Regions from separate parts of the Kaistia algarum genome, predicted to be linked through region 2. Evidence: predicted binding sites of a transcription regulator. Region 2 holds the regulator's gene; each other region holds the start of a gene.
The links. Region 2 encodes LexA, which represses DNA repair genes until DNA is damaged. Its sites were predicted from a motif close to TGTTCNNNNTGTGTTCNG; they were not measured.
Positions count from the first base shown of each region.

Region 1 (5,659 bases), on a different contig from region 2:
ATGACGCAGGCAACGCGCTTCTTCTCCGGCGGCCTCCTCGCCGACCCGCGCAGCCGACGGGCGCGCGAGGCGCTGCCGGGACTGGCGCCGGACGAGCGGATCATCCAACTGTGCAACATCGAGGCGCTGGAACAGGTCCACACAGCGAATGCCCCTTTGCTTGAGCCCGATTTCCTCGTCGCCTATGCGATGGCGGAGGTGAAGCTCTCCGAACACGCCGTGGCCGCCGATGGCGGCGCGTTTCGCAGCCGGCGGCGCTGGTACCAGATCAGCTACAGCTGCGCGGTCGCACCGGATCTCGGCAAGGTCGTCTCCTTCGCCTATCGCGTCGGCGATCCGATTCCGGAGCGGGAGTGGGCGAAGCACGGCCTTGTCGTCAGCGATGCGCCGGGCGATTGATCCCGCCTCGCTCCGGCCGGCGAACTATGGGAAACTGTCGCGAACCTCCAGGAGGCCACCATGGTCCGCATCGACGAGACGCAGCCCTTCATCCCCGTGCGCTTCGCGGTGCTTTCCGTTTCGGACACGCGCACGCTGGAGACAGACAAATCCGGCCAGACACTGGCCGAGCGCATCGAGGGCGCCGGGCATAGCCTCGCGGATCGGGCGATCGTGACGGACGATATCGAGGCCATCCGCGCCGTGGTTTCGCGCTGGATCGACGATGCCGGCATCGACGTGGTCATCACCACCGGCGGCACCGGCTTCACCGGCCGCGACGTGACGCCCGAGGCGATCGAGCCGCTGTTCGACAAGCGAATGGAGGGCTTCTCCGCTGTCTTCCACCGCATCAGCTACGACAAGATCGGCACGTCGACGGTGCAATCGCGCGCCACCGCCGGCCTTGCGAAATCGACCTTCATCTTCGTCGTTCCGGGCTCCACCGGCGCCTGCAAGGATGCCTGGGACGGGATCATCGCGCCGCAATTCGACTATCGCAGCCAGCCGTGCAATTTCGTCGAGATTATGCCGAGGCTGGACGAGCATTTGAAGCGCGGCAAGCTGCGGGGCTGACAGGCCGTCTAGGCTGTACTGTCGCTGAGGCCGCGCGTGGCAAGCGCCTGCGGCGTATCGCGGCGCACCACGGCGCGGGCGCGCAGGAAGACGAGCCGCCCACGGCCGATGCGGCGCGCGAGATCGACCTCGACGAGGCGTGGCAGCGCGCGGTGGCCGCCGAGTTCGCGATAGAGCCGGGCCGGAACCAGCAGGCCCTCCTCCAGATTGGGCGCGGCGAACAGGCGCGAGCGCAGGCCGGCCGCCATCTCGGCGAAACGCGCGCGGAAGCCAAATTCAGGTCGCGTGTAGCGGAATACGGCGGCGCGCTCTCCTCCGGCCGGCGACATGGCGACGCGGTCGATGAAATCATGAGCCTCGCGCTGCCATCCCGGCTCCAGCATGGCGCGCGGCGACAGGAAGAGCAGCCAGTCGGAACGCGCGAGCGCGGCGGCGCGCGACAGGTCTTCGCCCAGCGAGGCGCCGCCCCTGAAGATGCGGCAGCCGGCGGCATCGGCCACCTGAAGCGTGCCGTCCTCCGAACTGGCATCCGCGACGATGACTTCGCGCACCATGCCGTCGGCGGCGGCCGGCACCAGCGCCGCCAGCGCATGGGCGAGGGCCACCTCGTCGTTGCATGTTGGAAGGATCACACTGATCATTCCCCTTGCTTAGCGCCAATTTTCATCAATCGCGAGACGAATGCCGCAGTTTGTAAGGACCTTAAGTTAATGTTCTTGATTTGTTCTCTCTCTCGACCTACCCTTCCGGTATGTCGCTCGCTCGCCCCCTCGATCCGGCCCTCGATCCGCTGCCGCTGATGCCCGATGCGGCCGCCGCGGCCATCGATCCCGACCGCCGCCGCGGCCGTGGCGCGCAGTCGAACCATTCCGGCCGCTTCGAGCGACTGCAGGCCGAAACGTTCGACGATGGCTGGCAGAGCTTAGACGAATTGCCGCCCTTCAAGACCGATGTGCAGGCGGAAAAGGCGCGCGTGATCATCACGCGCAATGATTCCCCGGATATCGGCTTCGATCGCTCGATCAATCCGTATCGCGGCTGCGAGCATGGCTGCAGCTACTGCTTCGCGCGGCCGACCCACGCCTATATGGGCCTTTCCGCCGGCCTCGATTTCGAATCGAAGCTTTTCTACAAGCCGGACGCCGCCCGCATGCTGGAGAAGGAGCTTTCGGCGCCCGGCTACAAGCCGCGCACGATCGCCATCGGCACCAATACCGACCCCTATCAGCCGATCGAGCGCCAGCACCGGCTGATGCGCGACATTCTGGAAGTGCTGGAGCGCTTCAACCATCCGGTCGGCATTCTCACCAAATCGGCGCTGGTCCTGCGCGACATCGATATTCTGGGCCGGATGGCGGAAAAGGGCCTCGCCAAGGTCGCGCTGTCGATCACGACGCTCGACCGGGAGATGGCGCGCGCCATGGAGCCCCGAGCCGCGACGCCGACGCGCCGGCTCGACGCGATCCGGGGATTGGCCGATGCCGGCATTCCCGTGGGTGTCATGACGGCGCCGATCATCCCGGCTCTGAACGATTCCGAAATCGAACGCATTCTGGACGCGGCAGCGGCGGCCGGCGCGACCGAGGCCGGCTATGTGATCCTGCGGCTGCCGCTCGAGGTGAACGAGATCTTCAAGGAATGGCTGCTGCGCCATTATCCCGATCGCTACCGCCATGTCCTTACGCTGCTGCGCTCGATGCGCGGCGGCATGGATTATGACGCTGCCTTCGGCAAGCGGCAGAAGGGCGAGGGACCCTATGCTTGGCAGATCGGCCGTCGCTTCGAGATCGCGGCCAAGCGGCTGGAATTGAACCGGCGGCATCTGAAGCTCCGCACCGATCTGTTCGCGCCGCCCGCCGAAATGGTGAAGCAGCTCAGCCTGTTCTGAAGGCGTGCGATAGCGCCGCGCCTGTGCGAGAATGGCGGCTCAATAGAAGTCGCCCGAACGTTCCGCTCGCGCGGCGTTTGGAGTTACGAATGACCGATGCCGCCCCGAATGCCACCGCGAAGCTGGCGCTGCTGATCGACGCCGACAATGTCCGCGCCGAATTTCTGCCGATCGTCATCCGCGAGGCTTCGACGCTCGGGCGGATCGTCATCCGCCGGGTCTATGGCCATTTCGCCTCCAGCACGATGAACGCGTGGCAGCCGCTGCTCCACAGCCATGCGTTGACGCCCGTGCATGTCCCGCCGGCCGCCGTCGGCAAGAATGCTACCGACATGAAGCTCGCCATCGAGGCCATGGACATGCTGCATGAGAAGGGGCTGGACGGCTTCTGCATCGTCTCCAGCGACAGCGATTTCACGACGCTGGCGAGCCGTATCCGCGAGGATGGCCTCGTCGTCTATGGCTTCGGCGAGCAGAAATCGACCAAGCCTTATGTTGCCGCCTGTGACCGCTTCTTCTATTGCGATCTGCTGCTCGCCGAAGAGAAGGCGCAGAAGGCCCCGGCCAAGGCGAAGACCGCCGCCGCGCCTGCCAAGACTGGCCCGAAGCTGCCGAAGGACGAGATCTTCTCGGCGATCGAGGACGTCTCCGGCGACGATGGCTGGGCGCATCTGGGCGCGGTCGGCACCATCCTGTTCAAGCGCATGCCCGATTTCGACCCGCGCAATTTCGGCTATCGCAAGATGGTCGACCTGATGGAAACGGTGCCGGGCGTCGAAATCCGCCGCGTCGACATGGAGGCCGGCGGCAAGGCGGTGATGATTCGCCGGAAGGCGAAGTAGAGACGCTTTCCCTTCACCTCTCCCTTTAGAGAGGTGAAGCGTAACCACCCTCCCCCGCCTTGCTTCCGCGCCCATGATTGCTGACAGTCGGTCCATGGCCCGCCGTCCTGCCGAATCACCCTTGCTGTTCGAACTCCCCCCTGCCCCGACCGATTCGATTGAGCGGCGCCTGCGGCGGCTTGGCTCGAAGCGGGTTACCGGCATCGACGAGGCCGGGCGAGGGCCGCTGGCTGGGCCGGTCGTGGCGGCGGCAGTTATTCTCGACCCGCGCAACATCCCCGAAGGCCTCGACGATTCGAAGAAGCTCAGCCGCCCCGAACGGGAACGACTATTCGCGCTGATTCTCGCCAACGCGGTCGTTTCCGTTGCGGCGGCTTCGGTTGGGCGGATCGGGGCGACCGATATTCGCCAGGCGACGCTCTGGGCGATGCGCCGCGCCGCAGCCGGGCTACCGCTGGTCCCCGACTACGCCATCGTCGACGGCATTGACGTACCACCGGGGTTGCCCTGCGCCAGCGAGGCGCTGGTCAAGGGCGATGCGCGCTCCGTCTCGATCGCGGCGGCCTCGATCGTCGCCAAGGTGACGCGGGACCGGATGATGATCCGCGCCGCCGGCCATTTCCCGCGCTACGGCTTCGACCGCCACATGGGCTATGGCACGGCCTTCCATCTGACGGCCTTGCGCGAGCACGGCGCCTGCGCGCTGCACCGGACGACCTTCGCGCCGGTTCGGGCCGTGCTCACCAACGAAAACGCCGCCGGATGGACCGGCGGCGTGATTTTCGAAGAGCTGATTCTCGCCGAGTAAAGCAAAGGCCTCAGTTGAGGCGCTTCTTGACCTCGTTGATCGCGGAGGCAACCAGGCCGACGCCCGCGCCAGCCTTCACCTTGGCGGCCATGATCTTCTCGGCAGCGGCGATGGCGACATCGGCCGACAGCGAGCGGACTTCGGCGAGCGCCTGATGCTCGGCCTGGGCGATCTTGTCCTCGGCCATGCGGGTGCGGCGGGTGACGTAGTCTTCCAGACGGGCTTTGGCTTCCTCGGCGAGCGCGGCAGCCTCGCGGCCTGCCTGATCGACGATCGAGCGAGCCTCGACCTCGGCATCCTTGGCCCGCTTCTGGTAGTCCGCGAGCAGCGCGGCGGCTTCCTCGCGAAGGCGCTTGGCCTCGTCGAGTTCCTTGGCGATCAGGGCCGAGCGGTTGTCGAGCGCCTTGGCCAGCGTCTTGTGGACGCCGAGATAGCCGATCAGCACAAAGAACAGGATCAGCCCGACAAGCGCGAAGAATGTAGCATCGAACTCCATGGTTCCGCCCTCCTACTTGGTCGCAACCGCGGCGACGGCGGCCTTGACCTCATCCGAGGCCGGCTGCTGTCCGATGAGAGCCTCGACGACCGCGCTCGCGGCCTCTTCGGCAATGGCGCCCACATCGGCAAGCGCCTTGGACTTGATGTCGCCGATCCGCGTCTCCGCCTCGGCGAGCTTGGCGGCAACGTCCGCCTCGATCTCGACGCGGCGCTTGTCGGCCGCCGTCTTGGCCGCATCGGTCGCCGTCTGGGCGATCTTCTGGGCCGAGCCGCGCGCCTCGGTGAGCGATTTTTCATAGGCGGCGAGCGCCGCATCCGACGAGGTGCGCAGGCGCTGCGCCTCGGCGATATCATTCGCAATCCGCTCGGCGCGGCCCTCGACGATCGAGCCGATGCGCGGAGCGATCACCCGCTTCATCAGGATGTAGAGCACACCGAAGCAGATGATGAACCAGAAGATCTGCGAGGGGAACGTGTGCGTGTCAAAGGGCGGAAACGGGCCCTTATGTTCGCCGCCATGCCCGACTTCGGTATGAGTCGCAGCTTCGGCCGGAGCCGCGCCGGTCTCGGCATGACCCGTTGCCGGGGCAGCCGCGCCTTCAGCCGCCG
Region 1 covers NZ_JAPKNJ010000001.1:445,265-450,923, forward strand. Annotated here, with positions in the region: gene OSH05_RS02300 (DUF930 domain-containing protein) at 1-399, shown strand, start outside; gene moaB (molybdenum cofactor biosynthesis protein B) at 460-1,014, shown strand; gene OSH05_RS02310 (glycosyltransferase) at 1,023-1,655, opposite strand; gene OSH05_RS02315 (PA0069 family radical SAM protein) at 1,766-2,902, shown strand; gene OSH05_RS02320 (NYN domain-containing protein) at 2,992-3,744, shown strand; gene OSH05_RS02325 (ribonuclease HII) at 3,839-4,552, shown strand; gene OSH05_RS02330 (F0F1 ATP synthase subunit B family protein) at 4,563-5,048, opposite strand; gene OSH05_RS02335 (F0F1 ATP synthase subunit B) at 5,061-5,659, opposite strand, start outside.
Region 1: OSH05_RS02315 (PA0069 family radical SAM protein) is a predicted target of LexA. The motif match lies at 1,726-1,743, and genes of this name have one in related genera.

Region 2 (5,659 bases):
GCGATAGGCGTCGACGCCGAGCGCGCCGTGGCGCTTGGAGAGCTTGGCGCCGTCGGGACCGTGGATGAGCGGGATATGCGACATGACTGGCACCTCCCAGCCCATGGCGCCATAGATGATCATCTGGCGCGCGGCATTGGTGAGGTGGTCGTCGCCGCGGATGATGTGGGTGACGCCCATATCGTGATCGTCGACGACGACCGAGAGCATATAGGTCGGGTTGCCATCCGAGCGCAGCAGGACGAGGTCGTCGAGATCCTTGTTCGGGATGACGACGCGGCCCTGCACGCGGTCCTCGATCACCGTCTCGCCCTCGAGCGGCGCCTTGATGCGGATCGCGGGGGCGACGCCAGCCGGCGCCTCCGACGGATCGCGGTCGCGCCAGGTGCCGTCATAACGCGGGGCACGGCCCTCGGCGCGCGCCTTCTCGCGCATCGCGTCGAGCTCGGCGGGTGTACAATAGCAGCGATAGGCCTTGCCGACGGCCAGCAACTCCTCGACCACCTCACGGTGGCGCGGCGCGCGAGCGAACTGGAAGATCGTCTCGCCCTGCCAGTCGAGGCCGAGCCATTTCAGCCCGTCGAGGATCGCGGCGATTGCCGGCTCTGTGGAGCGCTCGCGGTCCGTATCCTCGATGCGGAGCAGCATCGTCCCGCCCGTATGCTTCGCATACAGCCAGTTGAACAGCGCCGTGCGGCCGCCGCCGATATGGAGGAAGCCGGTAGGCGAGGGTGCGAAGCGGGTGACGACCGGTTTGGACATGAAACCTTCCGAACGGACGGAAATGGGGGGCGGGGGCGGAGCGGACCAGAACGAGCCGAGCCTATCGGCCGCGGAAATGGCGGTCGTATGGCACGGGGGCGTATGGCATGGCGCCGAATGTGGCGGCTCATGTAGCATGGAGCGGCGTCAGGGCGAAAGACGGGGCGATGGCAGGCGAACGGCCGCGGTCGGAGGAACTGGACGAGAGGCTGTTTCCGCCGGGCGACGCGGAACCAGCCGACGATTCCGGTCGGCCCCCCTTTCCTCACGCACCGCCTGGCTATGTGGCCCGTTTTCGAATGTGGGTCGCGACGGTATTCGAGCGGGAAATCGACACGGGGCGCGGCTTTCTCTGGCTCGCCGTAACCTATGCCGCTGGAATACTTGTCTATTTCACAGCGCCGTCCGAGCCCTCCGGTATTGCGCTCGCCATCCTGACGCTCGCGCTGGCTGTCGCTGCTTGGAAACTGCGGCACGGCCGAGCCGGGCTCTTTCGGCTGATGCTCGTCGCCGCGATGGCAGTGGCCGGTGCGACGACGATCAAGCTTCGCACCGATCATGTGGCCGCGCCGCGGCTGGAACGGCAGATGACGGGCACACTCACCGGCTTCGTCGAGGCGCGGGAGGCGCGGCGCGGCGGCTTTCGCCTGACGATTCGCGTCGTCTCCTTCGATGCCAGGGGACTGGCTGCACTGCCGGAGCGCGTTACCACCACGGTGCGCGGCAGCGCGCCGGCCGTTGGCGAGGGCGTCACGCTGCTGGCTCGGTTGCGCCCGCCTTCCGGGCCAGCCATGCCCGGCGGCTATGATTTCGGCCTGCCGGCCTATTATGGCGGGATCGGCGGCACGGGCTTCGCCTATGGCCGCGTCAACCCGGCCGAGCTTGGCGAACCGCCCCTCTCGATCCGCCTGACCATGCCGCTCGAGGCCCTGCGGGAGGCAATCCGCACGCGCATTGGGGCCTCGCTTTCCGGCGATACGGCCCGCATCGCCACGGCGCTCGTCATCGGCGATGCGGGCGGCATCAGCGAGGAAGGCGAAGATGCGCTGCGCCAATCGGGCCTGGCTCATGTCCTGTCCGTGTCCGGGCTCCACATGGTGCTCGTCGCCGGCTTTGTGTTCTGGGCGGTCCGGGCGGCACTGGCGCTCTCTCCGGGGCTGGCGCTCCGCCGGCCGATCAAAAAATGGGCCGCTCTCGCCGCGCTCGGCGTGACCTTCTTCTATCTGCTGATTTCCGGCCTCGATGTGGCGGCGCAGCGCTCCTTCATCATGACCGGCGTCGTCTTCCTCGCGATCCTCGTCGACCGGCGGGCGATCTCCATGCGCAATGTCGCGATCGGCGCCTTCGTGGTGCTGGCGCTCAGCCCCGAAAGCCTGCTGGTGGCCGGATTCCAGATGTCTTTCGCCGCGACGATCGCGCTTGTCGCCGGCTTCGAGGCGCTGTCGCGGCGGCCGCGCGGGCTTCGACCGGTTTCGCACTCGCGCTTCGGCTCGGTGCTGCGCTGGTTCGGGCTGCTTATCGGCGGATTGGCGCTAACGTCGCTGCTCGGCGGGCTCGGCACCACGCCCTTCGCGCTCTATCACTTCCAGCGCATGGCGCCGCTCTCAATCCTCGCCAATGTCGCGGCGATGCCGCTGGTCGATTTCCTGGTCATGCCGCTAGCGCTGCTCGCGGTGCTCGCCATGCCGTTCGGGTTCGAGGCCCCGTTTCTATGGGTGATGGGCGTCGGCATCGACGGCATGTCCGACGTGGCGCGGACGGTGAGCGACTGGTCGGAGGGGACCGGCTCGGCGGCTATGCCTTCCGCGGCGTCGCTGCTCGTCTTCATGGCAGGTTTCCTGTGGTTGGCGCTGATGCGGGAGCGCTGGCGCCTGGCCGGGCTGGTGCCGATGCTGGTCGGCGGCGCGCTGGCGCTCTATCCGCATCGGTCGGACATCATCATCGCTCCGGATGGGCGGCAGGTCGCAATCCGCACGGGCAATGGCAGCTACCAGATCCTGGCGCGAAAGATCGACCCTTTTATCGCCGGCATATGGCTGAGAGCCGATGGCGACAGTCGCGAGGCGAAGGACCCGGCGCTCATGGCCGCGACGCGCTGCGATGCCTCGGGATGTGTGGCGCCTATGCCGGATGGCCGGCTCGTCGCACTGGCGCTGGAGCGCGATGCGTTTGCCGATGATTGCCGGAGCCCCGTACTCATCGTAACGCCCATCGCCGCACCGACGGGCTGCGCCGCCGAGGTCGCAACGATCGACCGCGATCGTCTCGCTCAATCCGGGTCGATCGCGCTCGATCTGAGGCCTGTCGCTACCCGAAACATCGCTGATCCGCCATCCGCCGACAAGGTCATCGCCGCGGCGACGGAATACGATTCCGCAGTCCGCCATACGCTCGACGACGAGGACGTTCCGGCACCCGAACCTGGAAGCCCGCAGCCAAGAGCGGGCCCGGCGCCGCTCGACGCCGAATTTCTCGTCACGACGGCCTTCCCGCGTGTCCGCCGTCCGTGGATGCCGCCCTATGACGGCGACGACGAACCCGAAACCGGCGGGGCAGGGGCTCAGTAGCGACGCAGGAGGCCGACCAGCCGACCCTGGATGCGGATCCGGTCCGGCCCGAATATGCGCGTCTCATAAGCCGGATTGGCGGCTTCCAGCGCGATCGAGGCGCCACGTCGGCGCAGCCGCTTCAGCGTCGCCTCCTCCTCGTCGACAAGAGCCACGACGATGTCGCCCGAATCGGCCGCGTCGGTCTTGCGGATCAATACCGTGTCGCCGTCGAGGATGCCGGCTTCGATCATCGAATCACCGCGAACCTCCAGCGCGAAATGCTCGCCCCCACCCAGCATTTCCGGCGGCACGGTGATCGAATGGCTCTGTGTCTGGATCGCCGAAATCGGCACACCGGCGGCGATGCGGCCCATAACGGGAACGATCACTGGCTCCGGCACGTCGCTGTCGGTCTGCCGCATCTTGCCGAGGCTGCCTTCGATGACGCTCGGCGAGAAGCCGGCTCGCTTGGGCCGCTGCATGGTCGGCGCCATCGCCTCCGGCAGACGGACCACATCGAGCGCGCGGGCCCGGTTGGGCAGGCGGCGGATGAAGCCACGTTCCTCCAGCGCTTTGATCAGGCGATGGATGCCGGACTTGGACCGAAGGTCCAGCGCATCCTTCATCTCGTCGAAGGAAGGCGGCACGCCCGTCTCCTTCAACCGTTCATGGATGAACATCAGGAGCTCATACTGCTTGCGAGTCAGCATTGGTCGGTCCACGCCACGAATTGCCGGATACGGAACGGTCTGCGATTCGGCGAAGAATCATCAAGTACAAACCGCGAACAAAGTACATGTTCTATATGTGTTCCGCAAGCTGGCGGCGCGATCTTCGTGGATTGACAGGAATCGGACCAGGGATCGCCCGCATGCCACACCTCCTTAATAATCGCCGGACTAGATCGTCCCGCTATGGCGTCGCGCCGGAGCCTGAGGCAGGATCGGAACGAGATTCTGGCTCTGCCGGCAGCAGGCGGAGCTGAGGGATGCGTGCGTCGGGCAATCGAGGCTGAGGGGACAGATGGTCAAGATTGGACAATGGCGGAAGCCGGCAGGCGGGCTCCCGCTGGTCGTGGCGGGTCTGGCCGCTCTGTCGCTCGCAAGCTGCAACGACAAGAATGAATATGTGCCGCCGCCGCCGCCGAAGGTGACCGTCGCTCCGCCGCTTCAGCAGGATGCGACGCTCTATATGGAGCTCACCGGCAATACGACGGCGATCAACCAGGTCGATCTCTCGGCGCGCGTCCAGGGCTTCCTGACATCGATCAACTATGTCGATGGCCAGACTGTGAAAGCTGGTACCACGCTGTTCGGCATACAGCGCGACACCTATCAGGCTCAGCTCGACCAGGCGAATGCGGCGGTCGCCTCGGCCCAGGCGGCGCAGGAAAACAAGCAACTCGAATATAATCGCCAGTCGACGCTGGTGCAGCAGCAGGTCGCATCCGTCGCCAAGGCCGACGACGCCAAGGCCCAGCTCGATCAGGCGATCGCCGCGACGCAGCAGGCGCAGGCCGATGCCGAGGTCGCGACGATCAATCTCGGCTACACCGAGGTCAAGGCGCCGTTCGACGGCATCGTCTCCAACCATCTCCAGGATGTCGGCGCGCTGGTCGGATATAGCGGTCCGACCAAGCTTGCGACGATCGTCCAGATGGACCCGATCTATGTCTATTTCACCGTCAATGAACGCCAGGTGCTTCTGATCAAGGAGCAATTGACCAAGCGCGGCAAGACGTTGCGCGACATCCATGACATTCCGGTCGAGATCGGGTTGGCCACCGAGACCGGCTATCCGCACAAGGGCGTCATCGACTACATCGCCCCGACGCTCGACCAGAACACCGGCACGCTGTCGGTTCGCGGCGTCTTCGACAACAAGGACTACGCGATGCTGCCGGGCCTCTTCGCCCGGGTGCGGGTGCCCTTGCAGACGCAGAAGAATGCGCTTCTGGTCGACGATACGGCGATCTCGACCAGCCAGGTCGGCAGCTATGTCCTGGTCCTCGGCAAGGACAACACGGTCGACCAGAAGGTCGTCGAGCCTGGCCAGCTAGAAGGCCAGCTTCGCGTCGTTACGTCGGGCCTCGCAGCCGACGATAAGGTGATCGTCGGCGGCAACCAGCGGGCCGTTCCCGGCAGCAAGGTCGATCCGCAGGACGGCGCGATGAGCACCAACACCGCGACCACAAACGCAGCCCCGCCACCCAATCCGTAGGACGCATATCGAGCCTCTCCGGTCGACGACCTTCAAGCGCAGGCGGGTTTCATGTTCTCAAAGTTCTTCATCGAGCGGCCGGTCCTCTCCAACGTCCTCGCGCTGGTCATCGTCCTGCTCGGTGCCGT
Region 2 covers NZ_JAPKNJ010000002.1:57,597-63,255, forward strand. Annotated here, with positions in the region: gene gltX (glutamate--tRNA ligase) at 1-762, opposite strand, end outside; gene OSH05_RS13635 (ComEC/Rec2 family competence protein) at 1,047-3,329, shown strand; gene lexA (transcriptional repressor LexA) at 3,323-4,021, opposite strand; gene OSH05_RS13645 (efflux RND transporter periplasmic adaptor subunit) at 4,335-5,531, shown strand; gene OSH05_RS13650 (efflux RND transporter permease subunit) at 5,583-5,659, shown strand, end outside.

Region 3 (5,659 bases), 600 kb from region 2:
ATCGCAGCGCTGATCGGAAGCTGCCTCGTCGTGTTCCTGCTCGCCGGTCCGCTCGACCGCGCACTCGGCGAGACCGGACGGATCGTCCTGACGCGCCTGCTCGGTGTGCTGCTCGCCGCCCTATCCGTGCAGTTCGTCGCCGACGGCGTGGTCGCGATCGCCAAGGCGGCGACGCAGCCTTAAGCAACGGGGCATTCGGTGCTAGACTTCGCTGCCGCCGAAACCGGCGGCGGGAGGAACAATCATGTTCATCGCACGCTGGCAGATCGACGCCCGCTTCGGCCACAAGCAACAGGCGATCGAATTGATGAAGGAATGGGAGCGCGATATCGGTTCGAAAGCCGGCATCGACATGAAGCGCTCGGTAATCAGCACAGGCTCCATCGGCGCTCTGGAGGCCACCATCGAAAACAACATCGCGGTGGAGAGCCTGGCCGAACTCGAAACCTTCTTCGAGGCGATCGCCAAGATTCCGGCCCATGCCGAATGGGGCAAAAAACTCGAGCCCTATGTTGTGTCGGGAACGTCGCGCTGGAGCATCTTCCGCGTGGTTGCCCAGAACTGAAGGCGTACGGATCTCGGATGACAGACTATGGCGCGGCCGGCACGGCCACGCCGAAGGCGACTTCGTGCATGATCCGGCCTGGCATGAAGGTGAAGAAGCCGGCGATCACCAGCGCGCCGGCAAAGATCATCGTCATGGCACGCTTATGCGCGGCAACGCGGTGGCCGCGGGCATGGGCAACGGCGCCCGGAAGGGCCACCAGGGTCACAACCGACAGGATGTGAATCGGGCTCCAGTCGCCCCAGGACCGCATCGTGTGAATGAAGAAGGATGATCCGGCCACCACGACCATCAGCGCCACCCAGATAAAGCCGAGCGAGCGGTGCGGCAGCGTTCCCTTCGGCGCCAGGAGTTGAACGAGCCCCAGCGCGAAGGCGGCAATAGCCGAGAAAGCGTGCAACTGGATTACCGGTCCCGCGGCCAGAAGCGGCGCCAGTGTCACGCGAGAGTTCCTTGGCCTCCGGCAAAGCGCTCCGCGGCCGCGGCGGCGATCCGCTCCAGCACCTCGTCCCACTCGCCATCCCGCTTTTGCAGGAAAAGCCGCGCCGTCGGATACCAGGGCGAATCCTCGCGCCCCTCCATCCACCGCCATTCCGGCGAATGCTTGAGCGCGACGAAGACCGGACGACCAAGCGCGCCGGCCAGATGCGTCACGGCCGAGTCGATCGAGACGATCAGATCGAGGTTCATCATCACGGCCGCCGTATCCATGAAGGAATCCGGCCCGGTCGCGAAATCATCCGGCAGCGTCTCGACCCGCATTACCGCAGGCAGATCGGCGAGTTGTTCGAGTCCATGGCCCTTCTGCAGGCTGATCAGCGTCACATCCGGCAACGCGGCTAGCGGAGCGAAGGCGCGCAGCGGCACGGATCGGACGCGGTCGACCTTGGCATTCGGATTGCCCTGCCAGGCGATGCCGATGCGCAGCCGCCCGGGAGGCAGGCGATCCCGCCATGCCTCGACCCGCTTCGGATCGGCAGTCAGGTACGGAACGCCACCTGGAGCGACATCCGAGCCGGCATGCAGCATGTAAGGCAGGCTCATCACCGGCACATGCATGTCATGCAGCGGCACCTTTTCGGCGCGTCCGACGACGGTGACATTGCCGAGGCTAGACAGAATGGCCCGCAGCGGCGGCTGTACTTCGAGAATGACCTTGCCGCCCCTGCCCTGCAGCAGCTTGACGAAGCGGCTGAACTGGATGGTGTCGCCGAGGCCTTGCTCGGCATGGACCAGCAGCGTCCGGCCGAAGACTTCCGACCCGTCCCATTCCGGCGTCGAGAACTCGCGCTTCTCCCAGCCGCCCATGGCGCGGCGGCGCTCGAAATCGGGCCAGCCCTCCTGAAAGCGCCCCAGCGAGAGCAGCAGCGTGCCGCGGCCATAGATCGCCTCGTCCGAAGCCGGATCGATCCGCAACGCGGCTGAATAGTCCCGCAGCGCCTCCGCCTGCCGACCGACGAGCCGCAGTGCATTGGCGCGGTCGGTGCGCGCGCCGGCATGGTTCGGCGCCAGCGCGAGGGCCCGGTCATAAGCGTCGACCGCCTCGTCATAGCGATCGAGCTCATAAAGCGCGTTGCCGCGCAGGGCGTGATATTCGGCCGAAAGCGCCGGCTTGCCGCTGGCTCGATCCAACGTCGCTAGGGCGTCCGCCGGTCGGCCGGCGACAATCTCCGTGCTCGCACGGCTTGCGAGAATGCCGACATCGTCCGGACGCAGCGCGATGGCGCGATCGAAACTCGCCAGCGCCTCCTCCGTGCGGCCGAGATCCTGCAACGCCACGGCGCGGCTGATCCATAGCTCGGGAAAGGCAGCGCCGGAGGCGACGGCGCGATCGTAGAAGGCGATCGCCTCAACCTGGCGCCCAAGAACGCGCAGCAGTCGGCCCTTGTTGTGGAGGAAAGCGACATGCCGTGGCGCAAAGGCGAGCGCCTTGTCGAAGCTCGCCATCGCGTCGTCGAAGCGGCCGAGCTCCTGCAGGCGGATGCCGCGATTATTATAGGCCTCGGCGAAGTTCGGCCGGACGGCAATGGCCCGCTCATAGCTCGCCAGCGCCTCCTCATGCCGCCCGAGCGACTCCAGCGCCGTGCCGCGATTGAAATAGCCTTCGGCGAATTTCGGGTTGGCCGCCAGCGCCTTGTCATAGGCCGCTACGGCATCGGCATGGCGGCCGAGCTGCTGCAGGCTCGTCGCCTTGGCACTGAGGAGTTCCGGCACGCCCGGCTTCATAGACAACGCCTTGTCGAAGCTCTCGACGGCCTGCTTGTGCTGGCCGAGCCCAGCCTGGATCAGAGCAAGAAGATAGCGCGCATCGAAGACGTTTGGCCGGGCGGAGAGAACCAGCCGGCAATTGCGCTCCGCCTCCGCAAGCTGGCCGGCATTATAGGCGCCGACCGCCTTGGCGAAGGTCGCCTGGAGCGACGATGCTGGGTTGCTCATGGTTCGCGCGTCCCCTCCCCGGCCCGAATACGCCGGAACACCGCAGGCTCTTAGACATTTACCCGTTCAAGATCAACGCTCTGCAACCGCCGGGCAGCCTCAATCGTCCGGCCGGCACGCACCGCAGCAGCCAGGCCGAGCCAGGGGTCCAGCGACCAGTAGGAGCCCGCCGCGCCGGAGGGCGAAGTGAGGACATGCAGGCGGCTAGCCCCGATTCGCTCAACCTGCTCGCCATAGGGGATGGTGCCTGTCGGCCGGCCGAGCGCAAGGCTCGCCGCGCGTTTCGAGGTAAAGGCAAGAAGAAGCGGCCGATAAATGCCGATCTTCTCATGCAGCGCGGCGGCGTCGACGCGCGACAGATCGATCGCATCGTCCTGCCCGACATGCTCCTTAGCAACATCGGTCAAACCGATGCCGAAGCCGAGTACCTCGCGAAACTCGGCCGGCTGCAACCGTCGCGGCGTCAGGCCGACTTCATGAAGCGTCGGCCAGAACTTGTTGCCGGGCTTTCCATAATAGGCCCCCACCCGGGCCGACCAAGCCCCCGCCCCCGTTCCACAGAACACGACATCAAGGTCGGGGGCGAGAATATCGGGAAGGATCGGCATGGAACGCAACGCCGGTCTGGAACGCCTAGAACGGGATGTCGTCGTCGAGATCGGCGCCGAAGGAGCTGGAGGCCGGGGCGGGCTGACGGGCGCCGCCGCGTGGGCTTTCCATCGGGCTGGAACGGCCGAATTCGCCGCCGCTACCGGCGCCGTAGTCACCCGCCTCGCCCCCGCCCGAGCGGCCATCGAGCAAGGTCAACTCGCCACGGAAACGCTGCAGGACGATCTCGGTGGTGAACTTCTCCTGGCCGGACTGGTCCTGCCATTTGCGCGTCTGCAACTGGCCCTCGATATAAACCTTCGAGCCCTTCTTCAGATATTGCTCGGCAATCTTGGCGAGATTCTCGTTGAAGATCACCACACGGTGCCACTCGGTCTTTTCCTTGCGCTCGCCGCTGGCCTTGTCGCGCCAGCTCTCCGACGTCGCGATGTTCAAATTGACGATCGGATCGCCGGACTGCGACCGGCGCACCTCCGGGTCGCGGCCGAGATTGCCGACCAGAATTACCTTGTTGACGCTGCCGGCCATGTTGGCTTCCTTCTCTCACTTTCCCGGTAGGATAAACCGAAACGACCGTCACGGCCCGGCGCAATCGGGCTTGTCCACATCGAAACGGCCTCATGTTCTCTTTTTGTTCTAGACAAGTCCAAACGATCTGGCAACATGGCTTTCTAGATTCGATGACGTTGTCGTTCGATGCGCTCCAAGGGCGGCGCTCTTGCGGTGCCGCTTCTTGTTTCAGCGGCTCGATTGCCTAAATTGGCGTGTCGGCCATCGTGCCGGCAGCTCTCCGACGGATTGGTCACATGGTTCACGACACCGACGCACCGCGCCCGGGCGCCGCCACGGGCAAGTACATATCGATCCGCGGTGCGCGCGAGCATAATCTCAAGAACATCGATATCGATATCCCGCGCGACAAGCTCGTCGTACTGACCGGGCTCTCGGGATCCGGAAAATCGTCGCTTGCCTTCGATACGATCTATGCGGAAGGCCAGAGGCGCTATGTCGAGAGCCTGTCGGCCTATGCGCGCCAGTTTCTGGAGATGATGCAGAAGCCGGATGTCGACCAGATCGACGGCCTCTCGCCCGCGATCTCGATCGAGCAGAAGACGACGTCGAAGAACCCGCGTTCGACGGTCGGCACGGTCACCGAGATCTACGACTATATGCGCCTCCTGTTTGCGCGCGTCGGCATTCCCTATTCGCCGGCAACAGGCCTGCCGATCGAGAGCCAGACGGTCAGCCAGATGGTCGACCGCGTGCTGGCCCTGCCGGAGGGGACGCGTCTATTTCTGCTCGCGCCGATGATCCGCGGCCGCAAGGGCGAGTACAAAAAGGAACTGGCGGAGTTGCAGAAGAAGGGCTTCCAGCGCATCAAGCTGGACGGCGTGTTCTTCGAGATCGACGAGGCGCCTGCGCTCGACAAGAAGCTCAAGCACGACATTGACGTCGTCGTCGACCGCATCGTGGTGCGCGGCGATATCGCCGCGCGGCTGGCGGATTCGTTCCAGACGGCGCTGGAACTGGCCGAGGGCATAGCGGTTGCCGAGTTCGCCGATGAAAAGGACGAAAAGGGCAATGAGCGCCGCGTCCTGTTCTCGGAGAAGTTCGCCTGTCCCGTTTCCGGCTTCACCATCGCCGAGATCGAGCCGCGCCTCTTTTCGTTCAACAATCCCTTCGGCGCCTGCCCGGAATGCGACGGGCTCGGCTCGGAGAAGAAGATCGATCCCGACCTCGTCGTGCCGGATGGCTCGCTGACGCTAAAGCAAGGCGCCGTCGCGCCTTGGGCGAAGTCTTCCTCGCCCTATTATGTGCAAACGCTGGAGGCGATCGCCCGCCATTTCGACTTTGCGATGACCGACCCCTGGGACGAGATTCCGGAGGCAGGACGCAACGCGATCCTCTATGGCACCGGCAAGCAGGAGGTCGAGTTCGTCTATAATGATGGCACGCGCGCCTACAAGACGAAGAAGTCCTTCGAGGGCGTCGTCACCAATCTGGAGCGGCGCTGGCGCGAGACCGAGTCGAACTGGGCCCGCGAGGAGA
Region 3 covers NZ_JAPKNJ010000002.1:660,575-666,233, forward strand. Annotated here, with positions in the region: gene OSH05_RS16340 (MarC family protein) at 1-183, shown strand, start outside; gene OSH05_RS16345 (hypothetical protein) at 245-565, shown strand; gene OSH05_RS16350 (DUF2306 domain-containing protein) at 591-1,007, opposite strand; gene OSH05_RS16355 (tetratricopeptide repeat protein) at 1,004-3,001, opposite strand; gene OSH05_RS16360 (mismatch-specific DNA-glycosylase) at 3,052-3,609, opposite strand; gene OSH05_RS16365 (single-stranded DNA-binding protein) at 3,635-4,138, opposite strand; gene uvrA (excinuclease ABC subunit UvrA) at 4,417-5,659, shown strand, end outside.
Region 3: uvrA (excinuclease ABC subunit UvrA) is a predicted target of LexA. The motif match lies at 4,232-4,249, and genes of this name have one in related genera.